2 regions of the Kribbella sp. CWNU-51 genome follow, and region 1 is predicted to be linked to the other one. Evidence: predicted binding sites of a transcription regulator. Region 1 holds the regulator's gene; the other holds the start of a gene.

Region 1 (12,548 bases):
CCAGTCCCGCCGCCGCCGAGTTGCCGCGATCAGTGGCCGTTCGTCGGGGGCTCGTTGTCGCGGCCCCACAGTCCCTTCACCGCAGCACCTGCCTCGCAGACGCCTCGGGTGCTCGGGGTTCAGACGGTTGTGGCGATGTGGGTCGTGCTGGCTTGGCGGGTGGGTGCGGTGATGGTGAGGATCAGGTAGGTGAGGAAGCCGACGACCAGGCCGACCGCCCATGAGTAGTCGTACAGCGGCTTGAGGAACGGGATCAGACCGTCCTGCGGGAACGGGCCGGCGCCAGGGTTCGAGTACGCGCCGCCGACGGCCAGCACCGAGCCGAGCAGGGTGGCGACGACGCCTCGCCAGTTCCAGCCGGCGGAGTACCAGTAGCGGCCGTCGGCCAGGTAGAGGTCGGCGAGGAACAGGTTGGTCCGGTCGATCAGCCAGTAGCCCGCGATCAGTACGCCGGCCACCGACGCGAGCAGACCGCCGTAGAAGGACAGCCAGACGAAGATGTAGATGGACGGGTCCGAGATCAGCCGCCACGGCTGGATCACGACGCCGACCACGCCGGTGACCAGACCCGCGGTGCGGAAGTTCAGCCAGCGAGGGAGCGCGTTGGCGAAGTCGTACGACGGGCTGACGACGTTGGCGGCCACGTTGCACGACATCGTCGCGAGGATCGCCATGACCAGGCCGATCGTCACGACCACCGGGTTCTCGAACCGGCGGGTCAGCTCGACCGGGTCCCAGATCGCCGTACCGTAGACCAGCACCGTGCCCGACGTGGTGATGATCGAGACCAGCGCGATGAACGACATCGTCGTCGGCAGGCCGATGATCTGGCCCCAGACCTGCTGCCGCTGGCCCTTCCCGAAGCGGGTGAAGTCCGGCATGTTCAGCGACAGCGTCGCCCAGAACGCGATCATGCCCATCAGCGCCGGCGGGAAGATCTTCCAGAAGTCGCTGCCCCAGCCGAGCTTCGACGGCTGGTCCAGGATCGGCCCGAGGCCGCCGGCCTTGACCAGGATCGCGATCATCAGCGCGAGGAACGCGACCGTGACCAGCGGCGCCGCCCAGTTCTCGAACCGTCGGAGGCCCTCGATGCCACGCCAGATCAGCGCCATCTGGAGCAGCCAGAAGAACGCGAAGCTGAGCCACATCGTCCACGGGTGGCCGCCGATCGCGGACGCGTCGGTCCAGCCCTTACCGAACAGTTCACCGACGATCACGTAGATGGCCTGCCCGCCGATCCAGGTCTGGATGCCGAACCAGCCGCAGGCGATGAAGGCCCGCAGCAAGGCCGGGAAGTTCGCGCCGCGGATGCCGTAGAAGGCGCGCGCGAAAACCGGGAACGGGATGCCGTACTTCGTCCCCGCATGACTGTTCAGCAGCAGCGGGACCAGGACGATCAGATTCCCCAGGGTGATCGTGAGGAACGCCTGCAGCCAGTTCATCCCGAGCGCGACCAGGCCGGCCGCCAGCAGATAGCTCGGGATGTTGTGCGCCATCCCCATCCACAGGGCGGCGTAGTTGTACGTCGTCCAGGTCCGCTCGGGCAACCGGGTCGGCGCGAGTTCGGCGTTGGCGTACGGGCTGTTCGCGATCGCGTCCTGATCGCTCAGCTCGACCCGCCCATCGGAATGAACGGTCTGCTCTGTCGTGGTCATTGGCCCCACCACCCGATCCGTCGAGGACGTTCCGCTTCGGAACAACGTGCGGTACGACGTGACGTCCTGTCAACGGACAACTACAACAAAGCGCCTTCAGGCGATCAGCCGGGGCCGAGCAGCGGCAGCGTCGGTCGGCGCGGGGTGCCGAGAACCTCGTAACCGCGCTTGATCGCGTCCTGCAGTTTCTCGAGCGGCCAAGGCCAGCCGTCGGTGTGCTGCAGCGCGTCGTCGAGCGAGGTGCCGGCGTAATGGAGCCCCGAGATGGTGTTGGCGACCGTCCCCAGATCGCCGGCCTGGGTGCGGACGAACTCCGCATCCACGACGGCGCCATGTCCTGGAACGATCTTCGCGGTGTCCGACAGCAGGCCGATCACACGGTCGAGCGTTTCGGGCCATTCGAGTGGATAGGAATCGTCGCCGTACGACGGAGGTGCGGACTCCTCGACGAGATCGCCGACGAAGAACACGTCCACATCCGGTACGACGACCACCACGTCGCCGTCGGTGTGTCCGTTGCCCAGGTGCAGGAGCTCGACCCGGCGATCACCGAGGTCGACGACCTTCGCGACGGAGAAGGTGGTGGCCGTCAGCTTCGCGGCAACGGCGGTGTTCTCGTGCGCGATGACCTCGGCCTGATCGAACACGCTGTTGCCGGCGACGTGGTCGAAGTGAGCGTGCGTGTTGACGACCCAGCGCACCGGTACGTCGGTCGCCTCGCGGACGTGGTCACGGAGTTCCACGGCCTGCTCGGTCGTGGCCCGGGTGTCGATCAGCAGTGCGCCGCCGGTCCCCGCGACCAGGCCGATGTTCAGGTCCCATTCGTCGTACCGCCGGACCCAGCACCGGTCTCCGACCTCGACCCACTCAGTCATGGCGCCGACATTACTTGCTCAGCACATCGCCCTCGCCGACGGCCGCCAGATCCAGACGGCCGCCTGATCCAGACGGCCGCCTGATCCAGACGGCAGCCTGATCCAGACGGCCGCCTGATCCAGGAAGCGGAATCGGACTTGAAGGCGGCCCGGGACGGGCTTACTGTCACGGTGGCGGCTCGCAATTTTCGGCGCTGCTCCGAAAACTTTCGAAGGGCGGACGTTTTGACGACACGACGTGCACTGGTGGTCCGGGGCGGCTGGGAAGGTCACTCCCCGGTCGAGGCGACCGACCTGTTCATCCCGTACCTGCGGGAGAACGGCTACGAGGTCACCGTCTCGGACACGACCGAGAGCTACCTGAACCTGGACGGTGTCGACCTGGTGCTGCAGTGCGTCACCATGAGCGAGATCCCCGCCGAGCACGTCAAGGGCCTGGACGCGGCGATCCGGAACGGCACCGGCCTGGCCGGCTGGCACGGCGGCATCGCGGACTCGTTCCGGAACAGCGCGGACTACAACTTCATCGTCGGCGGGCAGTTCATCTCGCACCCGCACGGCTTCACCGACTACCGCGTCGACGTGGTCGCCGAGCACCCGATCGTGGAAGGCATCACCCACTTCGACGTCCACACCGAGCAGTACTACATCCACTACGACCCGACGGACACGGTGCTGGCGACCACGACGTTCCAGTCGCACCCGGACTACCCGTGGATCGAGGGAGCGGTGATGCCGGCCGTCTGGACCCGGACCTGGGGCGAGGGCAAGGTCTTCGTCTGCACCGTCGGCCACAAGCTGGACGACCTCGAGGTACCCGAGGTGCGCACGATCATCGAGCGGGGGCTGCTGTGGGCGAGCAAGTGACCGGCATCGGCATCGTCGGCACCGGAGTCATCTCCGGCACGTATCTGGACCACCTGGCGAAGCTGCCGGGCGTCGACGTGGTCGCGGTCGCCGACCTGGACGTCAGCCGCGCCCAGACGATCGCCGACAAGAACCCGGGCATCCGGGCGCTGTCCCCGCAGGAGCTGTACGCCGCCGACGACGTCGACATCGTGCTCAACCTGACCATCCCCGCCGCCCACGCGCCGGTCCACCAGGCCGCCCTCGAAGCAGGCAAGCACGTGTACGGCGAGAAGCCGCTGGCAGTGGACCGCGCCGCAGCCGAGCCCCTCCTGAAGTACGCCGCTGCCAACAATCTGCGCGTCGGTTGCGCACCGGACACTGTGCTCGGCACCGGCACCCAGACGGCGCGGGCGGTGATCGACCGCGGCGACATCGGCGTACCGCATGCTGCGACTGCGTCGTTCGTCACGCCCGGACACGAGCTGTGGCACCCGGCTCCGGAGTTCTACTACCAGCCCGGCGGCGGTCCCGTCCTCGACATGGGTCCGTACTACATCACCAGCCTGGTCACCCTGCTCGGTCCGGTACGGCGGGTCACCGCGTGGAGCGGTCGGTCGAAGGAGGAGCGCAAGATCCACACCGGTCCGCGGGCCGGCGAGACCTTCCCGGTCCAGGTGCCGACGCACGTGACCGGCGTACTGGAGCACGAGTCGGGTGCATTGACCACTGTGTTCATGTCGTTCGATATCTGGGCCACACGGCTGCCGCGGATCGAGGTGCACGGGACCGAGGGCAGTGTGTCGGTGCCAGACCCGAACGGCTTCGACGGCACTGTGGAGATCGCCACGGCCACGAACCGTGACTGGACCGAGGTCCCGGTCAGCGGCGGGTACGCCGGAGCCGGCCGGGGAGTCGGGGTCGCGGACATGGCGCGGGCGCTGCGCACCGGTGAGCCACACCGGGCCGACGGTGCACTGGCCTACCACGTGCTCGACGTACTTGAGTCACTCCTCGAAGCGGCCGCCCAGGACCAGCCGGTGGACGTCGCGAGCACGGTCGGCCGCCCGGCCGCCGTACCGTTGGGGGCGTCGCCCGAGTCCGCCTGAGACCCGTCCCACGCCGCAACGCGTCGGTGCGAGCTACTACGGCTCGGTAGACTGGCACTCTGAGCGCTGGAGTGCCAAGGGTCGACGCTGAGAGAGGGTGGTGCGCGTGCTGGACGACCGCAAGCTGGATGTACTGCGCGCCATCGTCGAGGACTACGTGGCGACCCACGAGCCGGTCGGCTCCAAAACGCTGGTGGATCGGCACAACCTCGGGGTGTCGCCGGCGACCGTGCGCAACGACATGGCGGCGCTGGAGGAGGAGGGGTACATCACCCAGCCGCACACCAGCGCCGGCCGGATCCCGACCGACGCGGGCTACCGGCTGTTCGTGGACAAGCTGAGCACGGTCAAGACGCTGTCCCCGGCGGAGAAGAAGGCGATCACGTCCTTCCTGGCCGGTGCGGTCGACCTGGACGACGTCGTCCGCCGTACCGTCCGGCTGCTCGCGCAGATCACCCGCCAGGTCGCGATCGTGCAGTATCCGTCGCTCAACCGGTCGAGCGTCCGGCACATCGAGGTCGTCACGATGACCCCGCGCCGGCTGCTGCTGGTCCTGATCACCAGCACCGGCCGGGTCGAACAGCGGATCGTCGAGCCGCCGCACGACGTCGACGAGCAGCTGATCGCGGACCTGCGGTCCCGGCTGAACACGGCCCTGTCCGGGCAGCGCCTGACCGAGGCGGCGACCTCGTTGGCCAGCGTTCCGGAGGCGTTCCAGCCGTCGGACCGCCACCTCGTGGCGGCGATCGTGACCACCCTGATGGAAGCGTTCACCGACGAGGGCGGCGAGCAGCGGATCGCGGTCGGCGGCGCGGCCAACCTGACCCGGTACGGCGACGACTTCGAGCGCAACGTGAAGCCGGTGCTGGAGGCGCTGGAGGAGCACGTCATCCTGCTCAAGCTGCTCGGCGAGGCGACCAACCCGCAGACCCTGACGGTCCGCATCGGGCACGAGAACCCGTACGAGGAACTGGCCACCACCTCGGTGGTCGCGACCGGGTACGGGTCCAAGTCGGAGGCGCTGGCCACGCTCGGCATCGTCGGCCCGACCCACATGGACTATCCGAGCACGATGGGCGCCGTACGGGCGGTCGCGCGCTACGTCAGCCAGATCCTGGCTGACTCATGACTATCGATTTCAACCCCTGGTCTGGAGTATGAGCACCGATTACTACGCCGTCCTGGGCGTCAGCCGTGACGCTTCACCGGACGAGATCAAGAAGGCGTACCGCAAGCTGGCGCGCCAGTACCACCCGGACGTGAACGACTCCGAGGACGCGCACCACAAGTTCCAGGAGATCGGCCGTGCGTTCCAGGTGCTGAGCGACCCGCAGAAGCGGCAGATGCACGATCTCGGTGGTGATCCGTTCGCAACCGCCGGCGCGGGCGGCGGAGCCGGTGGGTTCGGTCAGGCCTTCACCTTCACCGACATCATGGACGCCTTCTTCGGCCAGACCGGCGGGGCGACCCGCGGGCCGCGGCCGCGGACCCGGCGTGGCCAGGACGCGCTGATCCCGCTGCGGATCGACCTCGCCGAGGCGGCGTTCGGGACGACCCGGGAACTCAAGGTCGACACCGCCGTCCTGTGCCCGACCTGTTCGGGGTCCGGCGCGGCGGCCGGGTCCGAGCCGGTCACCTGCGAGATCTGCCACGGCCGGGGCGAGGTCACCCACACGCAGCGGTCGTTCCTCGGTGAGGTGCGGACCATGCGGCCGTGCCCGAACTGCCGCGGCTACGGCACGACCATCCCGAACCCGTGCGTCGAGTGCGCCGGTGACGGTCGCGTCCGGTCCCGCCGTACCGTCACCGTGAAGATCCCCGGCGGCGTCGACAGCGGCACCCGGGTGCAGCTGTCCGGCCAGGGCGAGGTCGGCCCCGGTGGCGGCCCGGCCGGCGACCTGTACGTCGAGATCGAGGTCGAACCGCACGACATCTTCACCCGCAACGGCGACGACCTGCACTGCGCGGTGACGCTGCCGATGACGGCGGCGGCGCTCGGCACCACGATCGACTTGCCGACCCTCGAAGGCGAGACGACCCCGCTGGAGATCCGGCCGGGCACGCAGTCCGGCACCGCGCAGACGCTCACGGCCCGCGGTGTCCCGCGGCTGCGGCACGCGGGGCGCGGCGACCTGATCGTCCAGGTGATCGTCGAGACCCCGACCAAGCTCGACGACTCCCAGGCCGACCTGCTCCGGCAACTCGCCGAGTCCCGTGGCGAGGAGCGCCCGCAAGGCCACGTCCAAGCCGCTCACAAAGGCGTCTTCGGCCGGCTCCGCGACGCCTTCGGCGCCCACTAGATGGGAGTCGCGGTCTTCTTCGCCGAGAAGCTGGACGGCGACGAGCTGACCCTGGAAGGAACCGAAGGCCGGCATGCGGCTGTGGTTCGGCGGATCGGGCCCGGTGAGCGGGTTCGGTTGACCGATGGGCGCGGGGCCTGGGCCGAAGGGCTGGTGGTTCTTGCCGGCAAGGCTGGGGTGACTGTCTCCGTGGATGAGCGGGGGAGTGTGCCGGGCCCGCGGCCGCGGGTAGTTGTGGTGCAGGCGGTGCCCAAGGGGGAGCGGGCCGAGCTCGCGGTGGAGATGCTCACCGAGGTGGGCGCCGACGTGATCGTGCCGTGGAACGCGGAGCGGAGTCAGTTCCGCGCCAACCCGGAACGGGTCGCCAAGACGCTCGCGAAGTGGCAGGCGTGGGCCTTCGAAGCGAGCAAGCAGTCGCGGCGGTCGTGGTTCGCCGAGGTCGCGCCGATCGCCTCCACCGCCGAGGTCGCGCAGTTGCTCGCCGCTGCCGCTTTGCCGGTCGTGCTGCACGAGGAAGCCACAGTCCCGCTCGCTGCCCTCGACGTACCTGATGACGGCGACGTCGTGATCGTGATCGGCCCCGAGGGTGGCATTGCCCCGGACGAGCTGACTGCCTTCGGGGTCGAGCCGGTCCGGCTCGGCGACACCGTCTTGCGCACCTCGACGGCCGGGGTCGCCGCGGCTGCCGCGCTCCTCGCGCGCTCGCGCTGGACCTGACCGCGCGCTGTCCGCAGGCCAGAGACGACCTAGACTGTTGGACGGCAACCGAACACTACTGTGCGACGAGGATCGAGCACTGATGGCTGTGGAATCCGCTCGAACGCGCGCGCTCAGCCACGCCGACCCGGCCGAGGTGCCGTTGCAGGCGGCGCTCGACGCGCTCGCCGACCCGGTCCGCCGGTCGATCCTGCGTGACCTGGCCGGGCACGACGACTGGACCCGTGCCTGCGGCACCTTCGATCTGCCCGTGACGAAGGGGACCCGCAGCCACCACTTCGCCGTACTGCGCGCCGCCGGCCTGATCGAGCAACGCGACGAGGGCGCCCGCCGCCTCAACCGCCTCCGCCGCCCGGAATTCGACCAGGCCTTCCCCGGCCTCCTCGCCGCGACCATCGACCGCGCGGACTGATCCTTACAGAGTCCGAACATTGCGCCGATGGTCCTCGAACGGGGTTCGGGGAGAGTCGTTCTCGTCAGGTTGACCGAGAACGAGGAGTGCAGAGATGCGCAGGTCTGTGCGCGGCACGGTGGCGGTGGGTACGTCGGCCGTCCTACTGGTGGGCGGTCTGGTCGGAGGTACGACGGTTGCGTCGGCCGATCCGAGTCCGACGCCGACTCCGACGTACAAGCAGGTCACGCTCAGCCCGGAGGAGTCGCAGCGGCTGTGCGCCGAGAAGCTGCCGAAGCTGATCGAGCGCCGCGACAAGCTGGCGAAGCGGATCAGCGGCGGCGCGGACGTGAAGGGTTCGGTCGCGTGGCTGAAGGCGCGCGCCGAGAAGCAGAAGGCCAAGGGGCACGAGAAGATCGCCGCCCAGCTCCAGAAGCGGGCCGATCGCCGGTCCGAGCGGCTCACCCAGCTCGGCACGATGAAGACGAAGCTCGAGACCTTCAAGTCCCAGCACTGCCAGGTCGCGAAGTGATGCGGAAGATCCTGGTCGTGCTCGCGGGTACGGCGGCGATCGTGATCGGACTGTCGTCGTGTGGGAACTCCGCCGAGCAGTCCGGTCAGCAGGGAACCGGACAGCCCGCCCCTGCTCCGGCGGCCACTCAGCAGGTGGGGTCACCGGAGCAGGAGTTGGCGGGGATCGGGTCTACCCTGGACGCGATCGATGGCGAGCTGGCAGCAGACGGCTCACCCTGAGCAGGCACTCCAGGAGCAGATGATGACCGCAGCCGCTCGCGGGCTGGTCCTGGTCGTGGAGGACGAGGCGGCGATCGCCGAGGTGATCGCGCTGTACCTGCGGCGTGACGGGTTCGGCGTACAGGTCGAGTCCGACGGAGAGGCCGCGCTGGCCGCCTGGCGCCGGCTGCATCCCGTCGCGGTGATCCTCGACATCGGGCTGCCGGGACGCGACGGCACGGACATCTGCCGGACGATGCGCGCGGCGGGGGACTGGACTCCGGTCCTGTTCGTCACCGCGCGCGACGACGAGGTCGACCGGCTGCTCGGCCTCGAGCTCGGCGCCGACGACTACATCACCAAGCCGTTCAGTCCGCGCGAGCTGGCCGCGCGGGTGCGGACTGTACTGCGGCGATCGGCCGGCACGTTGCCTGCGGGAGACGTGCTGTCGGTAGGCGCGGTGCGGGTTGATGTGAGTCGGCGGCGGGCGTGGGCCGGTGACGCCGAGGTGAGTCTGACCTCGACCGAGTTCGATCTGCTCGCGCAGTTGTTCCGGCGGCCGGGGCGGGTGTTCGAGCGGGATGAGCTGCTGAGCTCGGTGTGGGGTTACCAGGCGTCGGCCGGGACGCGGACGGTCGACGTACACATCGCTCAGCTCCGGGCCAAGCTCGGATCGTCCAGTCCCATCCGCACCGTCCGCGGCGTCGGGTACGCCGCGGATCTCGACTGATGGCGTCCGTGCCGCACGATCTCCGCTCAGCTGGAGACGAGGTCGGGCGGGGATCACTGGCGACCCGGATCGTGGTCGCTTGCGTGGCGGTGGCCGGGATCGCCGTGCTGGTGGCGGGCGTGGTGATGGCAGGGCTGGCCCGGCGGTCGGCTCAGAACGTGTTGCAGGACTCGCTGGCCGCACAAGCTGATGTGATCGCCAGTCAGGTGGACGAGCGCGGTGCGGGGTCGCGAACGGTGGGGCTCGGACGGGTCGCCCAGGTGGTGCGTGGGCAGGGGATCGTGGTGGTGATCCTGTTGCCCCGGAGCCGGATCCAGCCGACGGATCAGCGGTCCATCCAAGCCGCGACCACGGCAGGGTTGAACGACATCGGGAGTACGCAACGGATCTCGGCCACGGTAAGCGTCGACGGCACCGACTATCTGGTCGAAGCTCGCGGCATCGGCGAGAGCTCCGGCTTCGCGTTGGTGGAGCCGGTGCGGCTGGCGGCGGATACCCAGCGGATCCTGATCCGCAACATCCTGTTCGCGCTCGGCGCCGGTCTGCTGGTGGCGGCGCTCGCCGGCGCTCTCCTCGGCCGACTGCTCGGCCGGCCACTCCGTCGTACGGCGGATGTCGCCGCGGCCATGCGTCAGGGGCGACGGGATCTGCGTGCACCGGTTGAGGGACCGGCTGAGGTCGCTGAAGTGGCGCAGGCGGTCAATGAGCTCTCGGTTGCCTTGCAGCACAGTGAGGAGCGGCAGCGGGAGTTCTTGCTGTCGGTCTCGCATGAGCTCAGGACTCCGCTGACCGCCGTCCATGGGTTCGCCGAGTCGCTTGCCGATGGAGTGGCGACGGATCCGCGGCACGCCGGGCAGGTCATCCAGCAGGAGTCGCAACGGCTCGAGCGGCTGGTCAGCGACCTATTGGACCTGGCCCGGATCGGGGCCGACCAGTTCCAGCTCGATCTCGCCCAGGTGGATCTGCGCGAAACGCTCAGCGCGTGCGCCGAGGTCTGGCGGGTGCGCTGCGAGCGCCAAGGTGTGCACTTCCGCCTCGACCTGCCGCCCATGCCGGCCGTGGCTAACACCGACCCCCGCCGAATCCGGCAGGTCCTCGACGGCCTGGCCGAGAACGCCCTCCGCGTCACCCCGCCTGGCGCCCACCTCACCATGTCAGTCACCCAGCCCGGTCCCGGTGTGGTGGCGATCCAAGTCCGCGACGGGGGCCCTGGACTGGCCCCCGAGGACTACGCCGTCGCCTTCGAACGCGGCGTACTCAACCAGAAGTACCGCGGCCGCCGCCCAGTAGGCTCCGGCATCGGCCTGGCCCTGGCGCACGGCCTCATCACCAGACTCGGCGGCACCCTGACCGCCGCCCCCGCCCCCGAAGGCGGCGCCGCCTTCACCATCCAGCTCCCGACTACCTGACGATGATCGACGACTTCCACCAACCGACTACTTGACGATGATCGACTTGGAGTCGGAGTCGGAGATGGTGCCGTCGGCCTCGGAGATGAGGTAGGCGTCGATCTGGTAGGGGCCGGGGGTGAGTTTCAGTTCGATGAGGAAGGGCGAGAACTTCTGGCCTTCCTTGGTGTTGACGACGCTCTTCGATGTCTTGCGGGTCTTCAGGTTTGTGACCTGGTAGTTGACGGTTGCCTCGAAGGCGTTTGCGGTGCCTTGGATGGTGACGGGGCCGGCGATGGTCTCGCCGTCGACCGGGGAGTCGATCCACACGAGTGCCTGGACGTCAGCGGCTTGGGCGCGGCCTAGCGGCGTACTGGTGTCGATCTGGCCGAAGAGCTTGGCGCCGGCGCGGCCTCGGCGGGTGATCTGGACCGGCTCGGTGCTGTTGTGGAGGGCACCTTGGACGGTGTAGATCAGTTGCTGCGCGGCCACGTGCGCGACATCAGGGTCGAGCGACGCCGCCGGGAGCTCCTTGAAATCGACCGTCACGACGCCATCCGTGCGGGTGACGGCGTTGACCTCGGCGCCGCGCCAGACCGTGTAGTAGTCGGGGTCGGACGGCGCCTTCGACGTCATGATCCGGACAGCCTGCTCGGCCGGCCGGCCGCTGACCTTCGCCCAGGTGCGGTACAGCTTGACGGCTTTTGCCTTCACGATCGGCGTCGGGTCGGCACCGGCCTGGGTCCCGGTCCTGTTGCCGAGCCAGTAGACCGGTACGAGCGTGCTCTTGACGGCCTGCTCCGGCTTGCCGCGCTCCGTGGGGGCGACGGTCGGCGCGGGGCCTGTGCTCGGTGGGAGGGTGGCGGCGGTCGGCAGGGCGGATGGCCTGGGCATGGTGGCCGGGGATTTTGCGGACGGGACTCCGGTGGCGGTCGTGGTCGTGCCAGGGCCGGCTACCGCGTCGCCGTCGTTCGCGGAGTTCTGGTTGCCGTTGAAAACGGCGAAGGCGCCGATGGCCGCGGCGGTGCCGACCGCCGCCGCGCCGACGGTCAGGAGCCAGGGCCGCCGGGCCGCGGGCCGGCGCTGGGCGTGCGCGCGGGCGCGGATCTCCGGCAGGGCGTCGGCCGGTTCGATCCGGTCCGCCTCCTCGGAGAGGGCCCGCCGCATCAGTTCGTCGAACGGCTCGTTCGGATGGTCACTCATCCGCGTCCTCGCTTCGCTCCGGGCGCGGCTGAGGCACAAGTCGTCCTGTGTTTGATGATGAACTCGCTCCGCACGTTCATACGCTCTGCTCCAGGACCTGGCGGAGCGACTTGGTCGCCCGCGCGGCATGGCTCTTCACGGATCCCCGGCTGATGCCCATCGTGTCGGCGATCTCGGCCTCCGAGAGGTCACCGTAGTACCGCAGCACCATGACGGTGCGCTGCTTCTCCGGCAGGGTGCGCATCGCCTCGATGACCCGGTCGGTCTCGGCGGTTCGCAGTACCGCCTGCTCCGCGCTCGGCTCGTCGGGGAGGGTGCGCGGGGTGTGCTTGTCGACGACCACCAGGTGACGCTGGCGGGAGCGGCAGCGGTTGACCACCGCGGTGCGCAGGTACGCGAGCGCCTTGTGGGGGTCGCGCAGCCGGTGCCAGCGGCCGTGCATCGCGACGAACGCGTCCTGCACGATCTCCTCCGCCGTGCCGGTGTCGCGCAGCAGCAAGGCGCCGAGGCGAACCAGCGACGTGTAGTGCGCGGTATAGACAGCCGTCAGCGCCTCGTCGGCATCCCACGAGGACTCATGTGTCACGCACTCTTCGTACACC
Region 2 (19,222 bases), on a different contig from region 1:
AACCAGCTGTTCACTGGCCGCGGACCCAGCGCCCGACTACGGTCTGACGCCCTGCGCAGTCACCGACGGCGGCATCCCGCCATGGTCCCCGGACATGAGCGGTCATCTCGTCAAACAGTCCAGCCAGCAGATCAGCCACGGCGTCCAGCACTGGTCCATCCCACTCACCGCGGCCCAACGCGCCACGCTGAGTGCCGACGGCCGGCTGCTCGTCTCCTACGAAACCCCACAGAACGAGGTCCAGGCGTTCGACGTCCGGCTCAGCCGGCGGTGAAGTCGAGTCCGCCGGCCGCTGTCCGGAGCTTCAACGTGGACGAGTCGATCTCGTAGCTGACGTCGCCCTTCAAGGCATTGAGGAGAGTGGTCTCGAGGGTCGCCGCGTCGCCGGTGCAGGCGCGGCGGGTGGTGGCGAGTTCGCCGAAGGTGAGCTTGCCGGTGGAACGCGCCACCATGCCCTGGAAGTCGTTGCACCCGGTCGATCCGGTGACGCGCTCGCCGTTGAGGGTCATCCACGCCTTCTCGAAGCCGGCCTGGTGGGTGGCGGCATCGCCGGTGACGACGGTGGTCAGGGTCCACCTGGTGCCGTCCAGGGCGCGAGCCGGCTCGGCGGTGGCGCGGTCCACCAGCGAGATCGTCGTGCTGCCGGAGGTGAGGTCGAGCTTGCTACCGTCGAGCTTCCAGGCCGGCTTGCCGGAGAGGATGTTCGCCAGCCAGGAGTCCTGACCCTGCTGCAGACCGGGGCAGCCCATCATGGTCATCACCAGCCCGCCCTCGAGCGTCAGCTTGCCGCCGCTCGTCGACACCTTCGACTGCATCGAGTTACAGCCGGCGTCCGCGACCAGGCGGCCGTCGTCGGTGAACTCCAGCCGGACCCGGGTGTCCGGCGCGAGCTGTTTGGGCTGCCCGTTCTCGGTCACGGCGGTGGACAGGAACGACTTGCCCGTCAGCGAGGCACCCGCCTGGGACTCTTGCCCGCAGGCGGTCAGGACCAGCAGCAAACCGGCGGCGGCCAGGGCGATCGTCCGCATCTTCACACCCTACGGACGCCGTCGGCCCGTCCTTCGTTGCAGTGTGAAGGCTTCGTTAAGTCGGGCCCCCGGGTTGGCACGTCAGATCACGGTTGGATAACGTCGCGGCGTACGCGAGAGCGAACGAGAAGGACAAGGCCGGTACGCCGGTCTGCCGGATCGGATCGGTGTTTCTGGGGACGCCGCCTGTTTCTGGCCCTCTGGGGACCAAACCAACATTTGTTGGGTCACACTGAAGGTCTGGGGCAACGCAGAGTGGCCCGTCGAGCAGACGAGGAATGTGTTTTCCATGCCCCCCATCCGAACTGCCCGGAGTCGCAAGATCATCCCGGCGGTGTTCCTTGCCGTCGGCGCGCTCGTCGCCGCGCCGATCGTCGTTCACGCGGCCAAGGACTCCCCGGTGTCAACTGCGAACGCCGCGGACAGCACGGTGACTGCCCTTCCGAGCGTCGGACGCGTCGAGACCTGCGTCCTGGACGCCTACTCCAGCTGTACCGTCCTGCACGGCTTCGCCCAGAAGCCGGTCGCCATCACCGCGACCGCCTCCGGACCTGCGATCCTCTCGATCGACCCGAGCCGGACCACCGACCAGAGCTACCGCCTGCGCGCTCTGCGCTACGACGGCCAGAAGTACCGCGCCGGCACCAAGTTGACCTACACGGCGCACTACGACTTCACGGCCGCGCCCGCGCAGCCCACCACTCCGGCGCCGACCACCACGACGACGCCGACCAAGCCGCCGACGACCAGCACGCCGACGCCGTCCCAGCCGCCGACGACCACGACGACGCCGACCAAGCCGCCGACGTCGACTCCGACGACGACCACGCCCAGCACGACGACCCCCACGTCGACGGGCAGCCCGAGCCAGACCTGCACCAACCCGTCGTTCGTCACCACTTCGACGAACAACCAGGGTGACGGCCGGTCGTTCGGCGCCTACTACGTCCACAACAACATGTGGAACAACGACAACGGCACGTACACGCTGAGTGCCTGCAACTACAACAACTGGTTCCTCGACGTCACCCAGCCGCTGCCGGGTGACAAGGGCGTCCAGGCGTACCCGAACGTGCACAAGGACTACAACGACGTCGCGCTGTCGAAGATCCAGTCGGCCAAGTTCGCGGCGACCACGCCCGCCAACTGCTCCGCCTGCATCTACAACGTCGCGTTCGACGCGTGGATCGGCGACGGGCTGAACAACGAGCTGATGATCTGGACCGACAACAAGGGCCAGGTCCCGGCCGGGAACAAGGTCGGCACCGTGTCGTTCGGCGGCTTCACGTACGACGTCTGGCACGAGAACGGCTACACCGCGTACGTGTCCCAGGTGACGCAGAAGTCCGGCACGATGCCGCTGGCCAGCTTCTTCAACGACATGTCCTCCCGCGGCTGGGCCCCGAAGGCCACCACGTGGCAGGTCGACTTCGGCGTCGAGGTGGTGTCCACCGGCAACACCAAGCAGCGCTTCAACTTCACCGACTTCTCCATCCAGGAGAACTGACCCCCGCGCTCTCGCGATACCCGCGGCCGCCGTGACTCCCCCACGTCACGGCGGCCGCATTGCATAGGGTGCGGTGGTGATCGGACTCGTGATCTTCGACAACGACGGCGTACTGGTGGACTCCGAGCGGCTGGCCAACACGATCCTGGCCGAGCTGCTCACCGACGCCGGGCTGCCCTACACCTTCGAGGAAACCGTGCGTGACTTCATGGGCGGCAGCATGGCGTCGATGCGGCAGCAGGCCGAGGCCCGGCTCGGGCGGCCGTTGCCCGCGGACCTCGAGGATCGCTACCACCAGCGGCTCTTCGACGGGTTCGCGCACCTGCAGGCGATCGAGGGCGTTGAGGCTGTCCTCGATCACCTGGAGGCGCGCGGCGTCACGTACTGTCTCGCATCGTCCGGCACCCACCGCAGGATCCGTACGGCGCTGACCGCGGTGGGGTTCCTGGACCGGTTCGACGGCCGGATCTTCAGCGCCGAGGATGTTGCCCACGGCAAGCCCGCGCCCGATCTGTTCCTGCACGCGGCCGGTTCGATGGGGATGAAACCGGCCGACTGCCTGGTCGTCGAGGACAGCCCGCTGGGTGTCGCCGCGGCGGTTGCAGCCGGCATGAAGGTGTTCGGGTACGCCGGGATGACGGACCCCGCGAAGCTCTCCGATGCGGACGCGGTGTTCCACGACATGACCGCCCTGGCAGACCTGATCGACGCGGCCTGAGACACTGGAGGGGCTATGTCTACCCTCCAGTCACCTAGCGGCGACCGCCCGGTCCGTGCCGAGGCCGTCGTCGACCTGGCCGCGATCCGGCACAACGTGGCTACGCTGCGTGCCCGTGCCGCCGGCGCGCAGCTGATGACGGTCGTCAAGGCCGACGGATACGGGCACGGAATGGTCCCGGTCGCCCGGGCCGCCCGCGAGGCCGGCGCCGACTGGATCGGCGCCGCCGTCCTCGAGGAGGCGCTCGCGCTGCGTGACGCGGGCGACACCGGGCCGATCTTCTGCTGGCTGACCACGCCCGGCGAGCCGCTGGCCGACGCGATTGCCGCCGGCATCGATCTGTCCGCGGGCGCGCCCTGGGAGATCGACGAACTGGTCGCCGGCGTGGTGGACCGGCCGGCCCGGGTGCACCTGAAGATCGACACCGGGATGAGCCGCGGCGGCGCCGTACCCGAGGAGTGGCCGGCGCTGATCCGGGCCGCGGCGCGGGCACAGGCGACCGGCCGGATCGAGGTCAAGGGCATCTGGTCGCACCTGGCGTCGTCGGACGAGCCGAAGAGCCCGGTCAACGAGTCCCAGCTCGCGACGTTCACCGAGGCGATCGACGTTGCGGCCTCGTTCGGCATCGACGCCGAGTTCAAGCACCTGGCGAACTCCGGTGCCACGCTCGCGCTGCCCGAGACCCACTTCAACCTGGTCCGCCCGGGGGTGGCGACGTACGGGCTCTCGCCGTTCGGGCACACGCTGCCCTCGGCCGAGCTCGGGTTGCGGCCGGCGATGACGCTGCGGGCGCGGCTCGCGATGGTGAAGCGGGTGCCGGCCGGGGCGGGCGTCTCCTACGGCCTGACCTGGACCGCGCCGCGGCCGTCGACGCTGGGGCTGATCCCGCTGGGGTACGGCGACGGCCTGCCACGGCACGCGTCCAACGGTGCCCCGGTCCAGGCGGGTGGCAGGCGACGGACGATCGTCGGCCGGATCTGCATGGATCAGTGCGTGGTCAACCTCGAGGACGACCAGGCGGCCGCGGGCGACGAGGTGGTGCTGTTCGGCCCCGGGACCGCCGGCGAGCCGACGGCGGACGACTGGGCCGATGTCGCCGGGACCATCAACTACGAGATCGTGACCCGGCTGGGAGCCCGGATCCCCCGCCGGTACGTCGACAGTTCTGACAGCACCCCAGTTGAAAGGTAGACCGGTATGTCCAAAGCAGGACGGACTGCTGGTCTGATCGGGGCCGCGGTCGGCGTGCTGGCTGCGGGAGCGGCGGCCGGGGTCGCGGTCGAGCGGCAGGTGATCGGCCGCCGTTCGGGTCAGCGCGCGCAGCTGGAGGCCGAGCCGTTCGGTTCGCTGCGCGGCACTCCGCACGTCTTCACCGCCGACGACGGCGTCGAGCTGTACGTCGAGGTCGACGAGCTCAAGCGATCGCGCCGGCCGGCCCCTCCGCCGAAGCGCAGGTTCGGCAAGAAACTGCCGCTGCCGCCGGAGGATCTGACCGTGATCTTCGCCCACGGCTACGGGCTGAACATGGACTCCTGGCACTTCGAGCGCCGCGACCTGGCCGGCATCGGCACGATGGTGTTCTACGACCAGCGCTCGCACGGGCGGTCCGGCCGCTCGCCCAAGGACCACGTCACCATCGAGCAGCTCGGCCAGGACCTGTACGGGATCCTGGCGGAGTTCGCGCCGACCGGGCCGGTGATCCTGATCGGCCACTCGATGGGCGGCATGACGATCATGGCGCTGGCCGAGCACCATCCGGAGATCTTCGGGGACCGGGTCATCGGCGTCGGTCTGTGCTCGACCAGCGCGGGCGGGCTGGACGACGTACCGATCGTCTTCCCGGGCAAGCTGGGCATGCTGGCCCGGGCGCTCGCCACCCCGACGGTCTCGGCGCTGGCGCGGATCCCGGACGTGGTCGAGCGCAGCCGGAAGGCGGGGACGGACATCAGTTACCTGCTGACCCGGAAGTACTCGTTCGGCTCCGAGGTCCCAGCGGCGTACACCGAGTTCGTCAACGAGATGATCGCGGCCACGCCGATCGAGGTCATCGCGGAGTTCTATCCGATCTTCGCGCTGCACGACAAGTTCGACTCCTTGGAGCCGTTGCAGAAGGTGGAGTGCGTCGTGATCGGTGGCGACAAGGACCACCTGACCCCGTTCACGCATGCGGAGGAGATCGTCCGGCGGGTGCCCGGTGCGGAGCTGGTCGAGGTGAAGAACTGCGGCCACCTGGGCCTGATCGAGCACCACCGCGAGTTCACCGCCGCCCTCCTCGGCATGATCGAACGAGCCGAACAATCCCTAGGACCCACATGACCGACCTGCACGTCGTCGACGCCACGGCGGATCACGTCGACCAGATCGTCGCGGTGATCCACCACGCCTTCTCCCCCCGCCGGGTGCTCGACCCGCCGGCCACCGCCCTGTCCGAGAACCCCACGACGGTGGCCGCCGCCATCGCGGAGCACGGCGGACTGCTCGTGCTGATCGACGGTGCACCGGCCGGCGCGCTGCTGTTCAAGCAGACCGGTGACGTGCTCACCCTGCGCTGCGTCTCGGTGGACCCGCGCCACCAGGGCCACGGCGTCGCGTCGGCGATGGTGGGTTGCGCCGAGGAGGCCGCCGTACGGCGTGGTGTGAGCCGGGTGAACCTGATCGCGCGGGTCGAGTTGCCGGACACCGTGGAGTTCTGGCGGCGGCGTGGGTACTCGGTGGTCGAGCAGCAGGACCACAACCTCATCTACGCGAAGGCGATGCCGCTCGAGCTCACCGTGCCGACGGCCGACGAGATGCAGGCGATCGGCGAGGAGCTCGCGGGGCAGTTGCGGGCGGGCGACGTACTCGTGCTGTCCGGTGACCTGGGGGCCGGCAAGACGACGTTCACCCAGGGGCTCGGCGCGGGGCTGAAGGTGCGTGGTTCCATCACGTCGCCGACGTTCGTGATCTCGCGGGTACACCCGTCACTGGCCGGCGGTCCGGCGTTGGTGCACGTGGATGCCTATCGGCTCGGTGGGTTCGCCGAGCTGGACGACCTCGACCTCGACGCGAGTCTGGAGGACGCGGTCACCGTGGTCGAGTGGGGTCACGGCCTGGCCGAGGCGCTGGCGCCGGACCGGCTGGACATTGTCGTGACCCGTGGCGACGACGACACCGACGAGACGCGCGAGCTGCGGATCACCCCGGTTGGTCCGCGCTGGGCGGCGTCCGGTGTCCGCGTATCTGTACTGGAGACGAACTGAGATGCTGCTTGCTTTCGACACCTCGAGTGCTGCCGTCACCGTCGCGCTGGCGTCACCGGACGGCGAGATCCTCGCCTCGTCCACGACCGTCGACGCCTTACGGCACGGGGAGTTGCTGGCCCCGGCGATCGCGGACGCCTTCGCGACCGCGGGCGTGACGCCGCGCGACCTGACCCGGATCGCGGTCGGCGTCGGGCCCGGTCCGTTCACCGGATTGCGGGTGGGGCTGGTGACCGCGCGGACGATGGCCGACGTGCTCGGGATCGAGGTCGCGGGGGTGTGCAGCCTCGACATCCTGGCGCGGCAGTCGTCGCTGACCCTGCCCGTGGCGGTCGCGACGGACGCGCGGCGCAAGGAGATCTACTGGGCGCTGTACGACGGCCCGGCCGCGGACGGGAGCCGGCGTCGCCTCGAAGGGCCGGCGGTGGATCGTCCGGCCGAGGTCGCGCACGTGCTGTCGGGCCTGCCAGTGATCGGCCGCGGTGCCGTGCTGTACGCCGACGCGCTCGGCGTCTCCGATGTCGCTGTCGCCGAATATCCGTCGGCCGAGGTGCTGGCCGTTGGGGTGGCGACCGGCACGCTGGAGGTCGTCGCGCCCGACCCGCTGTACCTGCGCCGGCCGGACGTGACGATGTCCGCCGGCCCGAAGAGCGTGCTGCCCAAGTGAGACCAGCCATTCGCGCGGCTGGGGCGGATGATCTGCCCGCGCTGGTCGCGTTGGACGAGGTGTGCTTCGGCGCGGCGGCGTGGAGTACGGTCGCGTGGGCGACCGAGTTCGACCGGTTGTCCGAGGATCGGGTGATCCTGGTCGCGGACGAGGGCTCCGTGGTCGGATACGCCGTACTCCTGGTGCCGCCGGTCGCGCTGGACGTGGTGGAGTTGCTGCGGATCGCGGTGTCGCCGGCCGAGCGCTGTACCGGGATCGGCGGGCAGTTGATGACCGCAGCGCTGGCACGGTGCGCCGGGCGGACGGTGTTGCTGGAAGTTGCTGCGGGCAACGATTCGGCGCTGGGGTTGTACGAGGGCTTCGGGTTCGAGGAGATCAGCCGGCGGCGTGGGTACTACGCCGGTGGCGAGGATGCGGTGATCATGCGGTGGCGGGAGGAAGTGTGAGTACAGAGCCCCTGATTCTGGGGATCGAGACGTCGTGCGACGAGACCGGGGTCGGGATCGTCCGCGGGCAGACGCTGCTCGCCGACGCGATCGCGTCCAGTGTCGAGGAGCACGCGAGGTTCGGCGGCGTCGTACCGGAGGTGGCGAGCCGGGCGCACCTGGAGGCGATGGTCCCGACTATCCGGCGGGCGTGCGAGACCGCGGGGATCAAGCCGGCCGATGTCGACGCCGTCGCTGTCACCAGCGGACCAGGGCTCGCCGGCGCGCTGCTGGTCGGAGTGGCCGCGGCCAAGGGGCTGGCGCTGTCGCTCGACAAGCCGTTGTACGGCGTGAACCACCTGGCCGCACACGTGGCTGTCGACACCTTGGAGCACGGCGATCTGCCGAAGGGCTGTGTCGCGATGCTGGTGTCCGGTGGGCACTCGTCGCTGCTCGCGGTCGAGGACATCACCGACGGCGTCGTGCCGATGGGGAGCACCATCGACGACGCCGCGGGGGAGGCGTTCGACAAGGTCGCTCGCGTGCTGGGGTTGCCGTTCCCGGGCGGTCCCTATGTCGACAAAGCGGCGCGGGACGGCGGCGACAGGCTGTACGTGACGTTCCCGCGCGGGCTGACGTCGCAGCGGGATCTCGAACGGCATCGGTTCGACTTCTCGTTCTCCGGGCTGAAGACGGCGGTGGCTCGGTGGGTCGAGGCGCGGCGTCGCGATGGTGAGGACGTGCCGGTCAATCATGTCGCCGCGGCGTTTCAGGAGGCGGTGTGTGACGTGCTGACCCGCAAGGCGATCGACGCGTGCAAGGACCGTGGGTTCGAGCACTTGCTGATCGGTGGTGGGGTCGCGGCGAACTCCAGGCTGCGCGCGATGGCGGAAGAGCGGTGCACTGCGGCGGGCATCGCCGTACGCGTGCCGCGGCCCGGGTTGTGCACCGACAACGGCGCGATGGTCGCGGCGCTCGGCTCGGAACTCGTCCGGGCCGGGAAGGCGCCGTCGCCGCTGGGGCTGCCGGCAGACTCGTCGATGCCGATCACGGAGGTGCTGAACAAGTGAGGTGGACGGGGGCGGACGGGTTCGAGGCCGACGACGATGTCTCGCGGATCGATGTGGACGTCGTGCAGGGGTTCCTGAGTACGTCGTACTGGGCGAAGGGGATCCCGCGTGAGGTGGTGGCGCGGTCGATCGCGGGCTCGCTGAACATGGGTGTGTACGCGGCCGATGGCGCGATGGTCGCCTTCGCTCGCGCGGTGACGGACCGCGCGACGTTCGCGTGGCTCGCGGACGTCTTCGTGCTGGACGAGTGGCGAGGGCACGGACTTGGCCGGTTCGTGGTGTCCACGCTGGTCGACCACCCGGAACTGAAGGGCGTACGACGCTTCATGCTCGGGACCGCGGATGCGCACGAGCTCTACCGCAGTTACGGCTTCAGCGAACTCGCGGACCCGAGCAGCATGATGGCCATCCGCCACGACGCCGCCGACCTGTACGGCCCCCCGTGATCCAGCCCGGGGTGGACCTGGTGTGGCACCCAGCTGGTGCGACGGATCTCGTCGTACTGGCGCATGGCGGTAGGGAGCACTCTCAGGCGAGCCCGTACCTCTGGAATTCTGCCCTCCTCCGGATGTGGCCGTTCGCGGCAGCCGCGCGCACAGCCGTCCCTACTGCTGCGGTCGGCCTGCTGCGCTACCGCTACCGGGGCTGGAACGGCGACGCCGCCGACTCCGCCGCGGATCTCCGCGCTGTCCTCGACGAGCTTCCTCCGGTGATCCAGCGGGTCGTCCTGATCGGCCACTCGATGGGCGGCCGCGCGGTCGTCGCCGCGGGCGATCATCCCCGGGTCGCCGGCGTACTGGCTCTGGCTCCGTGGCTCCCCGACGGCGAACCACTCACCGCGCTGCGCGCCCCGGTCACCTTCGCCCACGGCACTCTCGACACCATCACCGACCCTCGCGCCACCACCGCCTACGCCAACCGCCTCCGCGCCGCCGGCACCCCGGTCACCGTGTACTCGGTCGCCGCGGAAACCCACACCATGCTCCACCGGCCCGCCGACTGGAACACCCTCGTCGCCGCCTTCACCCACGACGCCCTCAGCACCCCGTCGACCAGAACCCCTTCAGCTGCTGGGGATGCGGAGCCGCTGCCTGAGTACGAGCGTAGGTCTTCAGTGCCGGCTGCGGTCGGGTCCATCGCGGTGGCACGCTTGCGTTTCCCGGTGGTGGCACGCTTCCAGGCGGGCTGAGCTGCGAACGCGGAGCTGCGGCTGCAGTGCGGGGAAGGGCACGGCAGCGGGCAGAGACCTGGGGCTAGTGCGCCGCCTGCTCCCCAGGTGAACGGTCAGCGGCCAACCGGTTTCTGCCCAGCACTCTGCCGAACCCAGATGAACGCCTGACTGCACCCGCGTGACGCCCAGTCGACGTACGGCACCTCACTCCGTACGTCGTTCGACGCGCGGCTCCTCAACCGCATGTCGAGCCTTAGTGGCGGGCCCCCGGTGAGTGCGGCAGCGGACGCAGCACCTCGCCCACCGGCAGGTCATCCGGGGACCCGCACGCGAGATCGATCATATGTTCGAATACACTCAGAACGCAAGTCCGATGCGACGACAGGAATAGGCGACCGCGTCCCGGCCGATCCGGGTGATGATGAGCGTCGCGGTGGCAGAGCCTTTCGGGGCGAGCTTCTTCCGCAGCTGGGCCGGATCGACATCGACCCCGCGCTTCTTGATCTCCAGCGTTCCGATGCCTTGTGCGCGAACCCACGCCCGCAGCGCCTTCTCCTTGTACGGCAGCTGTTCCACCACCTGGTACGCCGACGCCAGCGGGGTCGGCACGAGTTTCGGTGCGGTGACGTAGGCGATGCGCGGATCCAGCAACCACCCGTCGACCGCGGCAGCCACAGCGGTCACCAGCCCAGCTCGCACCACGGCTCCGTCGGGCTCGTAGATGTACTGACCCACCGGACCACTCTCAGCTTCCGGTGCCTCGCTCACGCTCACGCCGCCGGGCAGAAGCGTCGCCCGCCGCGCGACCCCGGCGTACAGCGCGCCAGACCACAGCGCCGCCTCCTTCACCTCACCGGCGTCGCTGACCCACTCCGCCTCGACCCCATCGGGTACGGCGTCATGCGGGATGCCCGGTGCGACCTTCACACACGCAGTCCGCTGCAGGAGCCCAGTGACAAACGACCATGGCGGCGAATAGGCGTTGTGGTCGAACACGCGCCGGCCATCCGCCCGCCGCGCCGGGTCCGCGAACACCACGTCGTACGGCGTGAGCTCAGTCGACTCGGCGTCACCGACAACAACCTCACCGGGCAGACCGAGAGCGGCCAGGTTGGCGCGGGCCGTGGCCGCGGTCTCCGAATCGCGTTCGACACCAGTGACTCGTAGGCCGGCGCGGGCTGCGCTGACGAGATCGCCGCCGATGCCACAGCCCAGGTCGACCACGCTGGCACCCGGCAACGTCATTGCGATGCGTGCGGCACGGTGTGAACCGACAGTGGTCCGGGTGGCCTGCTCCAGACCGTCCGGCGTGAAGTACATCCGCGCAGCATCCGCACCGAACTTGGCGACGGCGCGGTGGCGCAGCGACGCCTGTGTGACAGCAGCAGTCACGAGTGACGCGTCGTACCGCCGCCGGAGCTTCTGGACTAGTTGGAGCTCGCGGCCGGGGTGGTAGTCCGCGCAGGCAGCGGCGAGCACCTCAGCGCCAGGCCCGTCCAGCAACGCGGTGACTGTCACCCCGCAACCTTAGAGGGGACTAGAGCAGCCTTTGCTCCAGCTTTGGGTGGCGGAGGAGTACAGGCGCGGCGACCACTCCGACGGCGAGCGCACCGATCGCGGCCAGGACTGCGACAGTACGGCCGGACAGCTTGGGTAGAGACGGGAAGCTGATAGCCGTGGCTTCTCCTCGGGGCGGTGCGCCGTTGACAGAACGGTCGCACGCCGACCACGGGGAGGCCCAGCGTTCGACCACATTCCGTGCCTGACCGGTCACCCGCCCGGGTGCGGCCCGGAGGTTGCTGCTGGATCAGGTCTGGCACTCGAGTTGACCGAGTGCTAATCGCGGCCTAGATTCGGTGTTGGCACTCTCCACCCGAGGGTGCCAGCGGTCCGGCCTCTGACCCCCGCGACGGCAGGGGAGCGCGACCAGTCTGAACCACTGACAAGCAAATCGACCGTGGAGGTCAGCAAGTGTCGGTCACGATCAAGCCGCTCGAGGACCGCGTCCTCGTCGCGCCGCTCGAAGCCGAGCAGACCACGAAGTCCGGTCTGGTGATCCCGGACACCGCCAAGGAGAAGCCGCAGGAGGGCGAGATCCTCGCTGTCGGCCCGGGCCGGATCGACGACAACGGCAACCGCGTCCCGCTGGACGTCGCCGTCGGTGACAAGGTCATCTACTCCAAGTACGGCGGCACCGAGGTCAAGTACGACGGCCAGGACTACCTGATCCTGGGCGCCCGCGACATCCTCGCAGTCGTCAGCAAGTGACGACCCCAGGGCGTGGGCCCGCGCCCCGGCGGACCCGCCGGGACGTTCCACGCCCTGCCCGCTGTTCCTGACTGACACCGCCCTGGTGCCGACGACCGGTGCCGGGGCGGAGTCGGTCTGAAACAGCGGGACCGGATCCGAACTGCTCACGAAGACATTCAGAGAGGGACTGGTTTTTTCCATGCCGAAGATCCTCGAGTTCGACGAGAACGCGCGGCGCGCGCTGGAGCGCGGCGTCGACAAGCTCGCGAACACGGTGAAGGTGACGCTGGGGCCCAAGGGCCGCTACGTCGTCCTGGACAAGAAGTGGGGCGCCCCGACCATCACCAACGACGGTGTCACCGTCGCCCGTGAGGTCGAGCTGGACGACCCGTTCGAGAACCTTGGTGCGCAGCTGGCCAAGGAGGTCGCCACCAAGACCAACGACATCGCCGGTGACGGCACCACCACCGCGACGGTGCTGGCGCAGGCACTGGTGCACGAGGGCCTGCGGGCCGTCGCCGCCGGGGTCAACCCGATGGGCCTGAAGAAGGGCATCGAGGCGGCCATCGAGGCCGTGTCGGCCAAGCTGATCGACTCCGCCCGGCCGGTGGACGACAAGGGCGACATGGCCCACGTCGCCACCATCTCCGCCCGGGACGCCGAGATCGGCACGCTGATCGCGGACGCGTTCGACAAGGTCGGCAAGGACGGTGTGATCACCGTCGAGGAGTCGAACACCTTCGGTACCGAACTCGAGTTCACCGAGGGCATGCAGTTCGACAAGGGCTACATCTCGCCGTACTTCATCACCGACGCCGAGGCCGGCGAAGCGGTGCTGGAGGACCCGTACATCCTGATCAACCAGGGCAAGATCTCCGCGATCGCGGACCTGCTGCCGCTGCTGGAGAAGGTCGTGCAGTCCGGCAAGACGCTGCTGATCATCGCCGAGGACGTCGAGGCCGAGGCGCTGTCCACCCTGGTGGTGAACAAGATCCGCGGCAACTTCACCTCCGTCGCCGTCAAGGCGCCGGGCTTCGGTGACCGCCGCAAGGCGATGCTGGAGGACCTGGCCGCGCTCACCGGCGCGCAGGTCATCGCCCCCGAGGTCGGTCTCAAGCTGGACCAGGTCGGTCTCGAGGTGCTCGGCACCGCGCGCCGGATCGTGGTCACCAAGGACAACACCACCGTTGTCGAGGGCGCCGGCAAGTCCGACGACATCGAGGGCCGGGTCAACCAGATCAAGGCCGAGATCGAGCGCACCGATTCCGACTGGGACCGGGAGAAGCTGCAGGAGCGGCTGGCCAAGCTGGCCGGCGGCGTCTGCGTGATCAAGGTCGGCGCGGCCACCGAGGTCGAGCTGAAGGAGAAGAAGCACCGCATCGAGGACGCCGTGTCGGCGACGCGTGCGGCGATCGAGGAGGGCATCGTCGCCGGTGGCGGCTCCGCTCTCGTCCACGCCGCCTCGGTGCTGGAGAACGGCCTGGACCTCGACGGCGACGAGCTCGCCGGAGTCCGGATCGTCCGCAAGGCCATCGTCGAGCCGCTGCGCTGGATCGCCGAGAACGGCGGCTACGAGGGCTACGTGGTGACCGCGAAGGTTGCGGAGCTGGAGGTCGGCAGCGGATTCAACGCCGCCACCGGCGAGTACGGCGACCTGCTGGCCCAGGGCGTGCTGGACCCGGTCAAGGTGACCCGGTCCGCGCTCGCCAACGCCGGCTCGATCGCCGCGCTGCTGCTCACCACCGAGACCCTGGTGGTCGACAAGCCCGAGGAAGAGGAGCCCGCCGCGGCCGGTCACGGCCACGGTCACGGCCACTGATCCTCAGGTAGCAGGACCAGAAACACACCGCACCGCCCGGCAGGTCTTCGGACCCGCCGGGCGGTGTTCTGTTCGGGGCGGAAGATGCGGTGGCGCGGCGATCTGGTGGGATGACGTCGTGGCGACGATTCGTGAACGCGCTGACGAGGACCTGGACGTTTGCGTCGGCCTGCTGCGGGACGTGCACGAGCTGGCGGGGTATCCGATCAATTGGCCTGCTGACGCGCGCAAGTGGCTGACACCGGATGACGGGCTCGGCTGCTGGGTTGCTGAGAGCAACGGCCGGGTCGTTGGGCACGTCGCGCTGACGGCGAACGGGGCTGACGGAGCGTCCGTGGAGCGGCTGTTCGTGGACCCGAAGGCGACCCGTGCGGGCATCGGCCGGGAACTGCTGGACCACTGCGTCAAGACCGCCGCCGACCTCGGGCGGAAGCTGTCGCTCGAGGTCGTCGACAACCGCGGTGCGGCCGTCACCCTGTACCGGCGTGCGGGGTGGCGGGAGACCGGCCGGACCCCGATCGACTGGGGCGGCGACCACGCATCGGCGGTCCTCCACTTCGACGCACCGCGCTGAATGTCTCACGGGACGCCGTCCTGCCGTCTCAAACTCGGACGTCGATCCTCCGGTCCGGGTACCGTACGGGCGAGTAGTGACAGATCGTGATCAGAATCTGAAAATGCTCACGAATTGCCACTAGGCAACGAGAGGTGAGAGCCATATCATCTTTCAGGCTGACCGGCCGACACGAGGGGGCGAGGGGTGACCGAGGTCCAAGTACCGCACACCCACGACCGGGTCGAGCTCAGGGATCTTGCCGCGCTGGCCGGCGACGGGGACCGCACAGCTCTCAACGACCTGCTCACCAGGGTGCGCGCCGTCGCGCACCGATACGTACGGTCCCGGTTGTGGACGTATCCCGGCGGCGCGGACATGGTCGACGACGTCGCGCAGGAAGTCTGTGTCGCGGTGTTCGGCGCGCTGGGCCGGTACCGTGACGAGGGGAGGCCTTTCGAGGCTTTCGTCTACGGCATCGCGGCCCGCAAGGTCGCCGATGCCCAGCGTGCGTTCGCGGTGGCCGACGTTTCGACGCCGGACCTGCCGGACGGCGCGGACGAGTCGCCGACTCCGGAGGAGCACGCGGTCCGGAGCTCGGAGGTCCAGCACATCATGGGGTTGCTGGACAAACTGCCCGAGAAGCTCCGCGAGATCCTGCGGCTTCGCGTGGTAGCGGGGATGTCAGCCGAGGAGACCGGCCGGGCACTGGGGATGACACCGGGGGCGGTGAGGGTCGCACAGCATCGAGCGTTGAACACGCTCAGGGGGTATGTGGGGCATGAGGGACGAGGAGCAGGGGAGGGGCATCATGGCTGACCGTTTCGACCTGGACGCGATCGACGCCGATGACGCACTGCTCGACCTGCTGGCCGCTGGTGGGGAGCCCGCGCGGAGCGCGGGGGAGCATGACCCGGCCGTTGCGCTGCTGGCCGAGCTGCGGCTGGCGGTGGAGGTCGAAGACGAACTCCCCGTGGAGACGATCGACGATCCGGAGAGCTTCCTGGCGCGTTGCGCCGCACTGAACCCGATCACGGACCCGTTCGCCCGCAAGGTGGCGGCGCGCGGTCTGGCGCTGGGTGTCGCCGCGGTGGCCGCGCTGTCGGTCTCCGGGGTGGCCGCCGCGGTCAACGGCGACCCGCTGTCGCCGTACGAGAAGGTCATCGAGAAGATGGTCGACGCGGTCCGCCCGCAGACCAGCTTCCCGAAGGAACAGCTCGACGGCATGCCGGTGGTCGACAAGACGAAGATCGTCAAGGTCGCCAAGGACTACAAGCTGCGGCAGGACGCGAAGATCGCGGCCGAGGACCGGGTGGTCCGGGAGCAGCCGATTCCGCCGGCCGCCGTGCTGCCGAGCGACACGCCGGACGTGCTGCAGCGGGCGATTCCGAAGATCATCGAGCAGCCGACGGTGACGAAGGTCGACCCGCCGGTCACGCAGACGACCCAGGCGCCGACGCAGACGGGCGACGACACGACGTCCAACCCGACCACAGAGCCGACCGACCCGCCGGCTACCCAGCCGACCGACCCGCCGGCCAGCGAGCCGACCGACCCACCGGCCACCACGGTGCCGGCCGACCCGCCGACGACCACGACGCCGCCGGAGGCAACGCCGTCCGATCCGCCCAGCGCGCCGGACACCGGCACCGGCAACACTGAGACCGGCACGGACACTGGGACCGGGAACCCGACGACTGCGCCGACCGGTGACACGAGTCAGGGTGACACCACGGGGTCGGACACCGGCACCACGCAGCCGGGTGACACGAGTGGTACCGATCAGTCCAGCACGGACCCGGCCGGGACGACTCAGGAGCAGCCGCCGGTCGACACGCCGTCGGTCGACGTGCCGGATCCGCTGGGCGGGCTGCTCGACAACGTCCTCGCGCCGATCCTGCCGACGGCGAGCGGGGCTGCGGTCGAGAACCAGAGCGCCCAGGAGTTCCTCGGCAGCGGCGTTCAGGCAGCCGGCAAGCACTCGAGCGGGCAGACCAGCACCGGTTCGGTCCGGGAGGTCTACCCGACCGGCCAGCACTCCACCGGCCTGTACGCCGAGGGCAAGCACGCGGCGATCGCCCGCGCGCACGGCTCGACCGCCGACGCCGACGTACTGAAGATCCTCGACGTCGTCAACAAGCCGCTCCAGTGACCCCGCCGCGCCGGCTCACCAGCCGGCGCGGCGGGTCCCGGCCGGGCACAGGCCCGGCCGAGGCGGCCCTGTGGACGGGCGGTTCGGGAGCCTGAGCGGGCGCGGATAGGATGGGGTTCCGTTCTCGCCGTGTAAAGGTGCTTGTTTTACCCATGGACATCACACCCACTGGAGTTCCGGACAAGTTCGCCGTCCTCGGGCTCACCTTCGACGACGTTCTCCTGCAGCCGAACGAATCCGACGTCATCCCGTCCGAGGCCGTCACCCGGTCCCGGGTCAGCCGCAACATCGAGGTGAACATCCCGCTGCTGTCCAGCGCGATGGACACCGTCACCGAGGCCCGGATGGCGATCGCGATGGCCCGCCAGGGCGGCCTCGGCGTCCTCCACCGCAACCTCTCGATCGAGGACCAGGCCCAGCAGGTCGACCTGGTCAAGCGGTCGGAGTCCGGCATGATCGCGCAGCCGATCACCATCGGCCCGGACGCCAGCATCGGCGAGGCCGACGCGCTCTGCGCGCAGTACCGGATCTCCGGCGTCCCCGTGGTCGACAACGCCGGCGTCCTGGTCGGCATCGTGACGAACCGCGACATGCGGTTCGAGAACGACATGTCCCGCCCGGTGCGCGAAGTGATGACCAGGCAGCCGCTGATCACCGGCAAGCAGGGCATCGCCGCCGACGACGCGATGGCACTGCTCAGCAAGCACAAGGTGGAGAAGCTGCCGCTGGTCGACGGGGCCGGCAAGCTGACCGGCCTGATCACGCTGAAGGACTTCGTCAAGCGCGACCAGTTCCCGCTGTCCACCAAGGACGGCACCGGACGGCTGCGGGTCGGTGGCGCGATCGGCTTCTTCGGTGAGGCCTACAAGCGGGCGATGACGCTGGTCGAGGCCGGTGTCGACGTGCTCGTGGTGGACACCGCACACGGTCACTCCCAGGCCCAGCTGGAGATCATCCGCAAGCTCAAGGCCGACCCGGCCACCCGTGGTGTCGACGTCGTCGGCGGCAACGTCGGGACCCGAGCCGGCGCCCAGGCACTGGTCGACGCGGGCGCGGACGGCGTCAAGGTCGGCGTCGGACCGGGCTCGATCTGTACGACGCGGGTCGTTTCCGGCGTCGGCGTACCGCAGGTCACCGCGATCTACGAGGCGTCCCTGGCCTGCAAGCCGGCCGGTGTGCCGGTGATCGGCGACGGCGGCCTGCAGTACTCCGGTGACATCGCCAAGGCGCTCGTGGCCGGTGCGGACAGCGTGATGCTCGGGTCGCTGCTGGCCGGCTGCGAGGAGTCGCCGGGCGACCTGGTGTTCATCAACGGCAAGCAGTTCAAGGCCTATCGCGGGATGGGCTCGCTCGGCGCGATGCAGTCCGGCGGCCTGCGCAAGTCGTACTCCAAGGACCGCTACTTCCAGAGCGACGTCGGCAGCGACGAGAAGCTCATCGCCGAGGGCGTCGAGGGCCAGGTCCCGTACCGGGGCCCGCTCTCCGCGGTCGCGCACCAGCTGATCGGCGGTCTGCGCCAGTCGATGTGGTACTGCGGCTCCCGGACCGTCCCCGAACTGCAGGAGAAGGGCCGGTTCGTCCGCATCACCTCCGCCGGCCTGCAGGAGTCCCACCCGCACGACATCCAGATGACGGTCGAGGCGCCGAACTACTCCGGCCGCTGACACCGCCTGTAACCGGTAAGGAACATCAGATGACCGAGATCGAGATCGGCCGCGCCAAGCGGGGCCGGCAGGCGTACGCGTTCGACGACATCGCGATCGTGCCGTCGCGCCGGACGCGTGACCCCGAGGAGGTCTCGGTCGCCTGGCAGATCGACGCGTACCGGTTCGAGCTGCCGATCCTGGCCGCGCCGATGGACTCGGTGATGTCACCGGCCACCGCGATCGCGATCGGCAAGGCCGGCGGTCTCGGCGTGCTCAACCTCGAGGGTCTGTGGACCCGGTACGAGGATCCGACCAACCTGCTCGAGGAGATCACCTCGATCACCCGAGAGCAGGCGACGCACCGGCTCCAGGAGATCTACTCGGCGCCGATCAAGCCCGAGCTGCTCTCCCAGCGGGTGCAGGAGATCCGCGACTCCGGTGTCACGGTGGCCGGCGCGCTGTCGCCCCAGCGGACCAAGCAGTTCGCGAAGCATGTCGTGGACGCGGGCGTCGACCTGTTCGTCATCCGCGGTACGACGGTCTCCGCCGAGCATGTGTCCGGTCAGGCCGAGCCGCTCAACCTGAAGCAGTTCATCTACGACCTCGACGTACCGGTGATCGTCGGCGGGTGCGCGACACACCAGGCCGCGCTGCACCTGATGCGGACCGGTGCGGCCGGCGTACTCGTCGGCTTCGGCGGTGGCGCGGCGCACACGACGCGGAAGGTGCTCGGCGTCGCGGTGCCGATGGCGTCGGCGGTGGCCGACGTGGCCGCGGCGCGTCGGGACTACATGGACGAGTCCGGCGGTCGCTATGTGCACGTGATCGCGGACGGCTCGGTCGGGCGGTCCGGCGACGTGGCGAAGGCGGTCGCGTGCGGTGCGGACGCGGTGATGGTCGGTTCGCCGCTGGCCCGCGCGAGCGACGCACCGGGCGGCGGGTACCACTGGGGTGCCGAGGCCTGGCACGCGGACCTG

The links. The regulator HrcA, encoded in region 1, represses chaperone genes, less so after heat shock. The targets are predictions, from matches to a motif close to TTGGCACTCGNNNNNNNCGAGTGCCAA.
Region 2: the regulator HrcA is predicted to act here: its motif matches at 11,639-11,665, upstream of groES (co-chaperone GroES).

Annotation. Positions count from the first base shown of each region.
Region 1 is NZ_JBSXMZ010000024.1:185,983-198,530, reverse strand. It holds gene ACXC9Q_RS26490 (NCS1 family nucleobase:cation symporter-1) at 120-1,655, opposite strand; gene ACXC9Q_RS26485 (MBL fold metallo-hydrolase) at 1,760-2,530, opposite strand; gene ACXC9Q_RS26480 (ThuA domain-containing protein) at 2,756-3,397, shown strand; gene ACXC9Q_RS26475 (Gfo/Idh/MocA family protein) at 3,382-4,485, shown strand; gene hrcA (heat-inducible transcriptional repressor HrcA) at 4,592-5,614, shown strand; gene dnaJ (molecular chaperone DnaJ) at 5,643-6,785, shown strand; gene ACXC9Q_RS26460 (16S rRNA (uracil(1498)-N(3))-methyltransferase) at 6,786-7,502, shown strand; gene ACXC9Q_RS26455 (ArsR/SmtB family transcription factor) at 7,585-7,914, shown strand; gene ACXC9Q_RS26450 (hypothetical protein) at 8,009-8,425, shown strand; gene ACXC9Q_RS26445 (hypothetical protein) at 8,425-8,646, shown strand; gene ACXC9Q_RS26440 (response regulator) at 8,666-9,355, shown strand; gene ACXC9Q_RS26435 (sensor histidine kinase) at 9,355-10,764, shown strand; gene ACXC9Q_RS26430 (Gmad2 immunoglobulin-like domain-containing protein) at 10,792-11,946, opposite strand; gene ACXC9Q_RS26425 (SigE family RNA polymerase sigma factor) at 12,023-12,532, opposite strand.
Region 2 is NZ_JBSXMZ010000003.1:8,879-28,100, forward strand. It holds gene ACXC9Q_RS01130 (sugar-binding protein) at 1-274, shown strand, start outside; gene ACXC9Q_RS01135 (META domain-containing protein) at 261-1,028, opposite strand; gene ACXC9Q_RS01140 (GH12 family glycosyl hydrolase domain-containing protein) at 1,318-2,535, shown strand; gene ACXC9Q_RS01145 (HAD family hydrolase) at 2,612-3,253, shown strand; gene alr (alanine racemase) at 3,269-4,444, shown strand; gene ACXC9Q_RS01155 (alpha/beta fold hydrolase) at 4,451-5,569, shown strand; gene tsaE (tRNA (adenosine(37)-N6)-threonylcarbamoyltransferase complex ATPase subunit type 1 TsaE) at 5,566-6,492, shown strand; gene tsaB (tRNA (adenosine(37)-N6)-threonylcarbamoyltransferase complex dimerization subunit type 1 TsaB) at 6,494-7,159, shown strand; gene ACXC9Q_RS01170 (GNAT family N-acetyltransferase) at 7,156-7,605, shown strand; gene tsaD (tRNA (adenosine(37)-N6)-threonylcarbamoyltransferase complex transferase subunit TsaD) at 7,602-8,654, shown strand; gene ACXC9Q_RS01180 (GNAT family N-acetyltransferase) at 8,651-9,100, shown strand; gene ACXC9Q_RS01185 (alpha/beta hydrolase) at 9,121-9,843, shown strand; gene ACXC9Q_RS01190 (class I SAM-dependent methyltransferase) at 10,183-11,343, opposite strand; gene groES (co-chaperone GroES) at 11,797-12,093, shown strand; gene groL (chaperonin GroEL) at 12,275-13,894, shown strand; gene ACXC9Q_RS01205 (N-acetyltransferase family protein) at 14,013-14,468, shown strand; gene shbA (RNA polymerase sigma factor ShbA) at 14,655-15,266, shown strand; gene ACXC9Q_RS01215 (hypothetical protein) at 15,259-16,599, shown strand; gene guaB (IMP dehydrogenase) at 16,752-18,263, shown strand; gene ACXC9Q_RS01225 (GuaB3 family IMP dehydrogenase-related protein) at 18,293-19,222, shown strand, end outside.